DNA from 3 places in the Limosilactobacillus portuensis genome. Region 1 is predicted to be linked to each of the others. Evidence: predicted binding sites of a transcription regulator. Region 1 holds the regulator's gene; each other region holds the start of a gene.
The links. The regulator CtsR, encoded in region 1, represses protease genes until heat stress. The targets are predictions, from matches to a motif close to TTGGTCAAAAAAGGTCAAANA.
Positions count from the first base shown of each region.

Region 2: PRK60_RS02230 (ATP-dependent Clp protease ATP-binding subunit) is a predicted target of CtsR. The motif match lies at 1,710-1,730, and genes of this name have one in related genera.
Region 3: ftsH (ATP-dependent zinc metalloprotease FtsH) is a predicted target of CtsR. The motif match lies at 1,538-1,558, and genes of this name have one in related genera.

Region 1 covers NZ_CP117296.1:302,672-306,842, reverse strand. The annotation lists gene PRK60_RS01375 (ATP-dependent Clp protease ATP-binding subunit) at 1-2,200, opposite strand, end outside; gene PRK60_RS01370 (CtsR family transcriptional regulator) at 2,215-2,682, opposite strand; gene adhP (alcohol dehydrogenase AdhP) at 2,960-3,982, opposite strand.
Region 2 covers NZ_CP117296.1:470,333-474,503, forward strand. The annotation lists gene PRK60_RS02230 (ATP-dependent Clp protease ATP-binding subunit) at 1-1,654, opposite strand, end outside; gene PRK60_RS02235 (hypothetical protein) at 1,889-2,074, shown strand; gene PRK60_RS02240 (phosphocarrier protein HPr) at 2,191-2,457, shown strand; gene ptsP (phosphoenolpyruvate--protein phosphotransferase) at 2,457-4,171, shown strand, end outside.
Region 3 covers NZ_CP117296.1:1,552,780-1,556,950, forward strand. The annotation lists gene ftsH (ATP-dependent zinc metalloprotease FtsH) at 1-1,477, opposite strand, end outside; gene hpt (hypoxanthine phosphoribosyltransferase) at 1,691-2,233, opposite strand; gene tilS (tRNA lysidine(34) synthetase TilS) at 2,230-3,618, opposite strand; gene PRK60_RS08065 (S1 domain-containing RNA-binding protein) at 3,620-4,123, opposite strand.

The DNA of each region.
Region 1 (4,171 bases):
ATTTAACAATTTGGTGAAGTTCGTCCTTTTGCAAGGAGTGGAAAATTACCGTTTCATCAATCCGGTTCAGAAATTCTGGACGGAAATGCAATTTTAATTGTTGGCGAATTGCAGATGCCATCGCCTGGTAGTCCTGACTAACATCACGTGCACCAAATCCGACCTCTTTCTCATCCTGAAGCTGTGTTGCACCTAAATTAGAGGTCATAATAATAATGGTATTACGAAAGTCAACTTTTCGTCCCTTAGCATCAGTCAAATAACCATCGTCAAGAACCTGAAGAAGTAAATTAAAAACATCGGGATGCGCCTTTTCTGCTTCATCTAATAGAACAACCGAATATGGGTGTTGACGAACCTTTTCGGTCAATTGACCACCTTCGTCATAACCAACATAGCCCGGAGCAACACCAATTAAACGACTAGTACTATACTTTTCCATGTATTCAGACATATCAATTCGAATCATGTTGTCTTCAGAACCAAACATTGCTGCCGCCAACGCTTTAGCTAATTCCGTTTTTCCTACCCCTGTTGGTCCAAGGAACATAAATGAACCAATCGGCCGTTGCGGATCTTTCAACCCGCTTCTTGCTCGGCGAATTGCCTTTGCAACAACTGATACAGCCTCATTTTGACCAATAACACGATTATGAAGAACCTTTTCGAGGTTAACCAATCGTTCACTCTCGCTCTTCTTAAGCTGGGTCAACGGAACACCGGTCCATTCAGCAACAATTTTTGCAACATCTTCCCCTGTTGTGTGGAGCTTTTGTCGTGTAGATTGTTGCTCAGCCTTTTTCTGTTGCTCGTCAACTTTAGCCTTCAATGTTAGCTCTTCTTGTCGGAGATTAGCTGCTTGATCAAAATCCTGATTCTCAATTGCAGCTTCTTTTTGTTGCCGGAGTTGTGCTAGCTTTGTGGTCAATGATGGTTGATGATTTCCTTTTTCTTCGGCATCAATCCGTACCATTGAGGAGGCTTCATCAATTAAATCAATCGCCTTATCCGGCAAATAACGGTCCGTGATATACCGACTTGATAACTTAACAGCCTGTTTTAATGCATCATCATCAATTTTAACATGGTGGTGTTCCTCATACTTTGGCCGCAAGCCATTCAGGATCTGCAAAGCAACATTTTCAGTCGGTTCTTCAACCTGAACAGTCGCGAACCGCCGTTCTAGTGCAGCATCAGATTCAATATACTTTTGGTATTCATCAAGAGTCGTGGCCCCAATCGTCTGCAAATCACCGCGAGCAAGCGCAGGCTTTAAAATATTTGAAGCATCGATCGCCCCTTCAGCACCACCAGCACCAATTAGGGTATGTAATTCATCAATGAAGAGGATCACATGACCATCTTTTTGAATCTCATCAATAACCTTCTTCAACCGGTCCTCAAACTCTCCACGATACTTAGTTCCAGCGACCAACGATCCCATATCAAGCATCATCAGTCGTTTTTGTGCTAAGTCTTCAGGAACCTCATTACTAGCCATTCGGCGAGCCAGTTCCTCAGCAATTGCCGTCTTTCCGACACCAGGTTCACCAATTAACACTGGATTATTCTTTGTTCGGCGACTTAAGATCTGCTCAACCCGTCGTAATTCATTGTCGCGACCAATTACGGGATCAAGTTTGCCATCCCTTGCCATTTGAGTCATATCACGTGCAAGCTTATCAAGAGTTGGCGTCTCCGATCTTCGTGCCCGTTGTCCCGGCTGTCTTCCTAACCGCTGCCGTGCTTGAATGTCTGATACACCAAGACGACGTAAGGTTACTTTACGAATTTGTCGCGGTAATACATCTAAACTCAGCAGAATCCTGGAAGAGAGGATTCCCTCATCTGAAATCAACGCAAGCAGTAAATGCTCAGTACCAATCTTTAAGGCGTTTAACTGTTGCGCTTCTTGTCCCGCTAGCGCTAATACTTGACGCGCCTTGGGAGAATATGGAAGGTAATCGGCTGGCCCCATGTCATCCATTGTCCCATAGCCAATCATCCGCTCGATTTCTTCCTGAATATCATCACTAGTAATGGAGAATTGCTCAAAAATTTTGCTAGCAATCCCCTCCCTTTCAATTGCCAACGCGAGTAATAAGTGTTCAGTACCAACGGCTTGGTGCTTAAAGTACTTTGCTTGTTCATGGGCGAGTGCCAAGACGTGTTTGGCACTTGGTGTAAACATATTATCCATTAACTGCTTTCCTCCTAGCTCTCATACCGTAAACGATTAAGCATTGAAATTAAAATTCTTGCTCTTAACTGAGCTTCAACATTACAATCATTCACATTTAGGGTTTGCTTTGACAAGGCAACTAGCATTAAGTCCCCCTCTCGCCTTGTCAGTACTTTTTCATCATAAAGCGTTCGAACAATATCGTAAGCATCACGCTCACTAATTGAATCCCCAATTGCTTGGATTAGTGAGTTTAACACATCAACATTATCAAGTAAATTAACGCGCTCAATTCGAATATAGCCGCCACCACCACGTTTACTTTGCACTAAGTATCCATGCTGAATAGTAAATCGGGTTTTAATTACATAATTAATTTGTGACGGAACAACATCAAAATGATTGGCAATTTCCGAACGACGAATTTCAATTTGAGATGACTCACCAAGGATTTGTTTCAAATACTCCTCAATAATGTCAGAAATACTTTTCTCTTCCATTCCATCACCTCCAAATTTCCTGACTAATCTTGACCAAATTTTACCACAATATTAAATCAGGAACCAGAAAACTATCTCAATAAAGAGTAAGTACTAGCAAATAATTTAAGGAAAAGACTATGACATGCTTTTCATTACCGAGATAAAATCAAGTAGCACATGGTAGATAAATAAAGCTCCTAGAGTTTGGTTTTACCTTACTCTAGGAGCTTATTTACGTTTGCAAGACCTAAATACCTTGCTCTCGCTAAATTTCAAAAAGGGGATATTTTATAGATTAATCTTCTAAGCTGAAGTCAACAACGTTCCGACCAACAACCTTGTTATCCTTCAATTCTTGGATCATGTCATTGATTTCACTTAACTTCCGAGTCTTAACAATTGGGTGAACCTTGCCTTCAGCACCAAATTGGAAACATTCAGCCAAATCTTGACGAGTACCAACTAATGAACCAGCAACGATAATTCCGTCAAGAACAGTCTTAGCAATGTTAAGCTTCATGTCACCTTGTGGAAGAGCAACGGCAACTAACTTACCATCTGGACGAAGTGAGTCAACTGCTTGGTCAAATGCTGAAGCTGAAACAGCAGTTACAACAGCAGCGTGGACACCGCCAACCTTTTCTTGGATTTGCTTATCAACATCGCCATCGTGACGGTTAATAACAATTTCAGCACCGTTTTCCTTAGCAGCTTCAAGCTTTTCAGGGTTACCATCAACGGCAATAACGTGAGCACCGAAAACATTATGAGCAAATTGAATACCCAAGTTACCAAGACCACCAGCACCAACAATAGATACCCATTGACCTGGCTTGATGTCAGCAACCTTCAATGCCTTGTACATAGTAACACCGGCACAAGTTAATGAAGTAGCTTCAACTGGATCAAGACCTTCTGGAACCTTAACAGCATAATCAGCAGGAACGATACATTGTTGTGCCATTGCACCATCAGCAGTGTAACCAGCATTCAAAACGTTCCGGCAAAGTGTTTCACGACCAGTAAGGCAGTATTCACAGTGTCCACAACCCTTGAAGAACCAAGCAATTGATACTCGATCCCCAACCTTTAAGGAAGTAACACCAGGAGCAACTTTAGATACACGACCAACACCTTCGTGACCAATAATCCGTCCTGGCTTCTTACCAAAATCACCAGCAACAACGTGCAAGTCGGTGTGACAAAGACCACAGTATTCCATGTCAACTAGAGCTTCACCTGGTTTAAGATCCCGAAGTTGAACATCCTTAACAGTAACGTAACCATCTACTGGATCGTTAATAACAGCAGCTTTCATAATCTAAAATCTCCTTTGAACTTGTTATCTTTTACACAAAATATAATAACAAATCCAATTCGTTTTTTAAAGCGCTTTTGTGAATAAATAAACAGGAAACTAATAGACCAATATTCTGTTAGTTTCCTATCAGTATGCTGAAACTAGCATCACTTAATCAATACCAATTGTGAGTATTTTAGCAAATAA
Region 2 (4,171 bases), 170 kb from region 1:
GATGAGCCTTTTCCACTTCGTCTAATAAGATTAGGCTGTATGGGTGACGACGAACTTGTTCGGTTAATTGACCAGCTTCTTCATAGCCAACATAACCAGGGGCGGCACCAATAAGTTTTGAAGTAGATGTCTTGTCCATGTATTCTGACATGTCAAAACGGATCATTGAATCCTTAGAACCAAAAAGCTGGAGCGCAAGTTGCTTAGCTGTCTCGGTCTTCCCAACACCAGTAGGTCCAACAAAGAGGAAACTCCCAATTGGTCGACCAGACTTGTTTAAGCCAATCCGATTCCGGCGAATTGCCCGCGCAATCTTATCAACTGCTTCAGTTTGACCAATGACATGTTCGTCAAGCTTCTTATCAAGATCCCGAAGTTGGTTTTCTTCTTGCTTCTGCAGATCGCCGACAGGAATATTAGTTTTTTCTTCAACAATCTCCTGCATATCCTTAACGGTTACCGTTGCGGATTCTTCAGAATGGTTTTCTTCTGCTTCTTTTTTAGCCTTTTCAAGTTTGCTTACCTGATCACGGTAGAAGGCAGCCTTTTCGTAGTCTTGGTTATCTGCTGCTTGTTGCTTGTGAGCTTCAGCGGTGTGAATCTCATTTTCGATTGCATTTGGATCAACATTCTTCAATGTTAGGTTCTTCCGTGAACCCGCTTCATCCATCAGGTCAATTGCCTTGTCGGGAAGGAATCGTTCTTGGATGTAGCGATCAGAAAGTTTAGCGGCTGCAATGATTGCATCGTCCGTGTACTTAACGTGATGATAATCTTGGTAGCGACCTTTAATTCCGTTAAGAATTCGAATTGTCTCATCAACTGAAGGTTCATTAACTTCAACTGGTTGGAACCGCCGGGCAAGGGCAGCGTCTTTTTCAATCTTCCGGTATTCGTTAAGGGTAGTAGCACCAAGGAGCTGGAAATCACCACGAGCAAGGGCAGGCTTTAGAACGTTTCCGGCATCCATGCCGCCTTCAGCGTTACCGGCACCCATGATTTCGTGAATCTCATCAATGAAGAGAATGATGTTCTTGTTCTTCCGAACTTCTGCCATTAATTGTTGCATCCGTTTTTCAAACTGTCCCCGGATTCCAGTTCCTTGAACAAGGGAAACAACATCAAGTCGGATAATTTCCTTGTTAGCAAGCTTCTCTGGCACTTCACCGGAAACAATTGCGGTAGCTAAACCTTCAACGACAGCAGTCTTACCGACACCGGCTTCACCAATTAGGACTGGATTATTCTTAGTCCGGCGATTAAGGATTTCAATAACTCGCTTAATTTCGTTATCACGACCAATAACTGGATCAATCTTTCCTTGGCGAGCAAGATCAGTTAAGTTAATACCATACTGACCGAGGATTCCCTTACCACGGCCGCCGTTGCCACCTTGTCGTTGGTTTTGACCGCTAAAAGCAGCTCCATTACCAGCAGCTTGTTGACTTTGCATATTATTCATGGCATTCATGAAGTCTTCGAGGCTTCCAAAACCGAAATTATTCATTCCGTTACCTCCATTCATCATATTTGTTTGCATGTTTTGTAATTTTTGATAACAGTTTTGACATAAATCGAGTTGAACTCGTTGGCCATTAAGGTTCATTTGTAAATGGATCGTTGCAGGATTCTGATGACAATTTTGACAAAGCACCGTAAAAAATACCCCCTTAATAAAATAGATCCGACCATCGAAAAGGAAATTATTATCTTTGACCTTTCCTGACCATTGATGTTAATTATACTTACTTTTTGTTTGACTGCAAGCCAAATGAATCGGTTTAAGAAAAAATTAGTCAGACTTTCTATTAAATTTTAGCACTCTTAACAGATGAATGCTAAAATAAGGGTGGTGAAAAAGTCAGAGATCCTTTAATGAGGTGGTTAAATGACAGAAAGAGATTATCAACAGGAACTTGATGACTTGCATTCGGGAAAGACTAGTCATTTTGATATTACTCCAGAGGAATTTCAAGCGTTTCAGCCGGTTTTTCATGGTTATCAATATCGGACACAAATTGAAGCTGAAGCTCATCGTGGGGGAACGCTTACATATCGATTAAAAAAGCGATAATCAATCGTTGAGAGAACTTGTAATTGAAGTTTACAATTGCTAAAATAAAAGCAATGAAATTATCAGGGGCTGGCCACTGATAATTTGCTAATATGCTCGAAGGAGAATGATTAATTATGGAAAAACGTGATTTTACAATTACATCTGAGACAGGTATTCACGCTCGTCCAGCAACTATCCTGGTTCAAGCAGCTTCTAAGTATAACTCTGATGTTACCCTTTCATACGAAGGTAAGAGTGTTAATTTGAAGTCCATCATGGGTGTTATGTCACTTGGTGTTGGTCAAAATGCTTCAGTTACCATTACTGCTAAGGGTGACGATGAGAAGGAAGCTTTGGATGCCGTTGCTGAAACAATGAAGAAGGAAGGCCTAACAGACTAATGTCCACACTTTTAAATGGCTTGGCAGCGAGCAGTGGAATTGCGATTGCTCCCGCCTACCTATTAGTGGGACCAGATTTATCTGTTAACCAACAATATTCAGCAAATGAGAATCATGAGGTCAAACGGCTTCATGATTCTTTTGCTTTAACGCTGAATGAAGTTCGAACAATTCGTCAGCATGCCCATAAGTCATTGGGGAAAAGGGCGGCTGCGGTTGTCGACGATCAGCTGGCAATTTTAGATGACCGGTCCCTCCATGCTGAAATTCTTAAAAAAGTTAATCGTGATCACTTCTCTGCAGAATGGGCAATTAAGAAAACTGCAGATGAGCAACTAAAAATCCTTGAAAAAATGAATGATAATGACTATCTTTCGTCACGAGCAACGGCAATTAAGGACGTTACTAAAAGAGTGCTTAGTCATTTAATGGGGGTCGAACTTCCCAATCCAAACCTTTTAGATCATCGGGCAATTTTTGTAGCCCAAAATATTACACCAACCGATACCGCCCAATTTGATCGGCGGTTTGTTGCTGGGCTAGTAACTGATGATGGGAGTCGGACTTCCCATTTTACAATCATGAGTAAAACTCTATCATTACCGGCAGTTGTTGGGACTGAAAACGCTACTAAAATAATAAAAAATGGTGATTTACTGATCGTTGATGGGATTCATGGCAAAGTTATTGCTAATCCGTCAGAGGAAGAAGTGGATCATTATCAGCGATTGGCCGCCCAATTCGATCGCGAACAACAAGAATGGGGGACCTTAAAGGATGAGCAAACTGTTAGTACCGATGGCCGTCATTTTAAGGTTGTAGCTAATGTTGGAACACCAATTGATGTCCTCGATGCTCGGCAAACCGGGGCCGAAGGAATAGGTCTTATTCGGAGCGAATTCTTGTATGCAGGTAGTGAACAGCTTCCCGGGGAAGAAGAGCAAGCACAGGCTTATAAACAAATTTTAACCGAAATGCCGGGACAACGAGTCGTGGTCCGCACGCTTGATATTGGTGGCGATAAAAAACTTGGAATGCTAAAGCTGCCTCAAGAAAATAACCCGTTTCTTGGTTTTCGGGCAATTCGAATTGGCCTCGCTAAACCTGAAATTCTTCGTCCACAGTTGCGGGCACTTCTCCGCTCGTCTGTATATGGACGTCTTGCAATTATGTTTCCGATGATCGCAACAGTTGAAGAATTTTGGCAGGCACGAAAAATTTTGGATGAAGAGCGGCAACATCTATTAGATGAAGGCGTTCAAGTGGCAGATAATATTGAAGTTGGAATGATGCTCGAAATTCCCTCAAGTGCTGTGATGGCAGATGTCTTTGCCCGCGAGGTCGATTTCTTTAGTATTGGCAGTAATGATCTAATTCAATACCTATTTGCAGCTGACCGGGGAGATCCTCGTGTCGCCTATCTTTACCAAGAATTGCATCCGGCTGTTCTTCGTTTGGTTAAGCAAGTCATTGATGCCGCTCACGCTGAAGGTAAATGGGTAAGTATGTGCGGTGAAATGGCAAGTAACCCATTAGCAACCCCATTGTTAATGGCGATGGGATTAGATGAGTTCTCCATGAATAGTAGTAGTATTTTACATATTCGATCATTAATTAATCAACTTAATACTCGCCAACTACAACCGTTAGTCCATAAAGCTCTTAATGCGGTAACCGCTGCCGAAGTTGAACGATTGATTCGTCAGGCGGTCCC
Region 3 (4,171 bases), 680 kb from region 1:
CCCGCGGCAGCATAATAGCGTAACCACCAGCACGACCACGAGGAACAATTGTTACCTTATGGACGACTCGGGCATCATTCAAGACAAGCCCAACAATTGTGTGCCCTGCTTCGTGGTAAGCAACAGTCCGCCGTTCTTGCTTTGATTCCACCCGATCATGCTTAGCCGGACCGGCAATTACCCGGTCTTCAGCCTCATCTAGATCAGCAGCATCAATTTGCGTCTTGTTTCGGCGAGCAGCTAATAGCGCAGCTTCATTTAGCAAGTTAGCCAAGTCAGCACCGACGAACCCAGGCGTTTGCTTTGCAATTTCCTTCAGATCAACGTCATTTGCCAATGGCTTATTTTTAGCATGAACACGGAGAATAGCTTCACGTCCCTTAACGTCTGGACGACCAACTAAAATCTTCCGGTCAAACCGACCTGGACGAAGCAAAGCAGGATCCAAGACATCAGAACGGTTAGTAGCAGCCATTACGATGACACCTTCGTCACCTTGGAACCCATCCATTTCAACCAGTAATTGGTTCAGGGTTTGTTCACGTTCATCATGGCCACCACCCATTCCGGCACCACGCCGTCGACCAACGGCATCAATTTCATCAATGAAAATGATTGCAGGGGCTGCTTTTTTAGCCTGTTCGAATAAGTCCCGAACCCGGCTAGCACCAACACCGACAAACATTTCAACGAAGTCAGAACCAGAAATTGAGAAGAATGGAACTCCAGATTCACCAGCAACCGCCTTTGCAAGCAAGGTCTTACCAGTACCTGGAGGACCCTCAAGTAGAACACCAGATGGGATCTTAGCACCCAAACGAGTGAACTTCTTTGGATTCTTTAAGAATTCAACAACTTCAACCAATTCTTGTTTTTCTTCTTCTTCACCAGCAACGTCAGAGAACCGAACCTTGTTTTTCTTGGCATCAGCAGGCTTTGCTTTTGTCTTACCAAAGCTCATTACTCCACGACCGCCACCACCTTGGCCAGCTTGGCCCATCATCATGTAGAAAAAGAATATCATGATGATTAGTGGCAAAACAGTTAACAGCAAGTTCATCCAAACACTGTTAGATTCCTCTGCCCGCGTACTGATCTTAACGTTATCCCGGTTAGCATACTTTTGCAGTTGACTAACAGTTACGTCACTTTGTAATACCGAACTTTGGAAGTGGTTAACTTTACTGTTTCGTTGCGTGGCAAAACCAAAACTATTAGCAGAGTTATTATCAACAGATTGTGGTTTACGATAAGTACCAGTAATCTTATAAACTCCACCATTTGGCTGTAGCTGGAAACTCTTAACCTTGTTACTCTTCAATTCAGAGATAAACTCTGTTTGTGAGACAGTCTTACTTTGTCCATTATTTTGGCTTCCACCAAAGAAGAAGTAAGCAATTCCCATAATACATAAGAAAATCACTGCGTAGAAGAGAACGTTATGAGTAAAATTATTGTTTCTCCGATTGTTATTCATAACAACCTCCTATCTACCAGCAACAATAGTGTGGTTACAATTGTAGTGACTATCATAGCATAATTGACAAATATTGACCAGCCAATTATCACGCTGATAATCACCACCCATCATTGGTCAATTTTACATTTTTTAAATTAACTTTTCCACTGATTTGACAGTAACTAATCTCAAATAAAAAGGCGAGAAAAAATTTTTCTCGCCATCACCTTATTAATCCTTTTCATAAACAGCTGGTTTCAAGATCCCAACATACGGAAGATTTCTGTAATATCCTTGGTAATCCAAACCATAACCAACTAGAAATTCATTGGGAACATTAAAGCCAACATAATCGGCCTTCACTTCAACTTGTCGTCCCTCAGGCTTATCTAATAAAGTACATACCTTAACACTCTTTGCACCACGTTCTTTTAAGAGATCGATTAGGTACTTTAAAGTATGACCAGTATCAACAATATCTTCCATAATGAGGATTGAACGATCACGAACATCTGACTTCAAATCCTGAACCAGTTTTACTTTCCCAGTAGAAGAAGTTCCGCCATAGTAACTAGAAACATCAATAAAATCAAGTTTTGCCATTATATCCATTCGCTTGATCATATCAACAGTAAATAAAACAGCACCAGTCATTACGGAAATAATCAATGGACGCTGATCCTTGTACTCAGCAGTCAGTTGTTTAGCAAGTTCGTCCATCCGCCGATTAAGTTCTTCCTTACTGTATAAAACTCGTTCAATATCGTTATTCATTCTTTTCTCCTCTTCAAATCGCGCCTGCCAATAAATAGTCGTTGCCACCGGGTAGGGTAGTCGCGGGGACGAGTAAACCATCCCCATTTACGCCCAACAATCCAGACAACATTATTTTGAGCGTCAACAATTACTAACTGTTGATTACGTCTTGATAACGGCACTTTCTGATCAATTAAAACCCGACCAACTTTTTGGTGACCGCCATTCTTCAATGGTAGCCGATCTCGTTCTCGCCACCGCCGAATTGTTAATGGTAACTGCTCAGGTGATAACCACATTTCTTGACAGTATTCTCCCTGGTTAAAGAAGGTCCTATCCTTAGCGACAGCGATTTGATAATCGTTTTCAATTGAATACCAACGGCCCAATTTTACCACAGAATTTATGGAAGTTTGAGTTTTTTGTGGCGATTGATTAACATTTTTTATATATAGTTCGGAATAGTTCTTAAATAGTGCTAAATCAGGGGCAACCTGGCGTTCAAACTGGGGTAAATGACGATTATTAATGTCTGCAAGTAACTGCTCAATAAAGCCCCGTTTCAGCCCTAAGGCGCCAGTTTCCTCCAGCCACTTTACTAAAACCAGCCGCTCCTTAGCTAGAGATAGCTGACCTAGTTTTTTTATATCCAGATGGTCATTCTTGTTACTAAGTTTTGCTAGTTGTTCTTGAGCAAACTGGTTTTCAAGTTCAACTGCTAATTCTAACTGCTCATGGTAACTATTTAAAGAAGCTAAGAAATTAGCATTTTCTTTTTCTAATAATGGAATAACCTGATGACGAAAACGATTGCGACTAACATTCAGTTCGTGGTTAGTTAAATCTTCATACCACTTCAAATGATTATTGATGGCATATTCACGCAATCGGTGTTTAGGAAAAATTAAAAGAGGGCGTTCAAGCACTCCTGATGCAAAGGGCCGCTTTTCCTCAATCCCGATTAACTGGTGTAATTGACCACCACGGGTAAGCTTCATCAGCATTGTTTCAGCAAGATCATTTTGGTGATGAGCTGTCAATAAAATTGTTGCTTGCTCTTCTTTCATCACCTGAGCAAAAAACCGGTAACGCATTTTCCGGGCAGCTTCTTCAATCCCAGTTTGTGGATGATCAGCTAATGACCAATGATGAACGAGCAGTTTGAGCTGGTGTTCATTGCAATAATTTCGAATAAATCGCTCCTCTTCCTCACTCTGCTTTCGTAACCGATGATTAACATGGGCAACAATTATTTGAGGGCGGATACTTACGGGAAGCTCCTGTAGCAACGCTAACAAGACCATTGAATCTACTCCCGTTGAAACCGCCACGACCACTCTATCATTTTTATTAAAAAAGCGACCCCGTTCCAGGTGCCGCTTAAATTCGTTGTTTAATTCCATCTTAGCTCCGACGACCACCACGACCGCCACGCTTACCATCAGTTTGACGTTTTAATGTTGAAAGGCGGGATTCGCTTTCTTTCAAGTATCCAGCTAACATTTCATCAAAATTTTCGTGGTGTCGCGATTGGTGATGGCCTGAGTTGAATCCACGGTGGTAACCATGCTGACCTTGACGCTCAAAATCATTATTCCGGTGTTCATGATGCTCGTGATGGAAGTTATTATGACGATGCTCGCGATGTTCGCCACGTTCGTCGTCATGATGGCGTTCTTCCGCATCCTTCATGGATAAAGCAATTTTGCCATCATCGCCAACTTTAGTGACCTTAACAGTCACGGTATCACCAACTGATAATACATCATGAATATCTTTTACGTAATTATTTGAGATCTGACTAATGTGTACTAAACCAGTTTGGTTATCATCCAAATCAACAAAGGCCCCAAAATTAGTAATTCCTGAAACCTTACCCGAAACCTTTGCTCCAACTTCAATTGACATGAAATTAATTGATCCTCCTCAAGCCACAATATTGTGATAAATGTACGT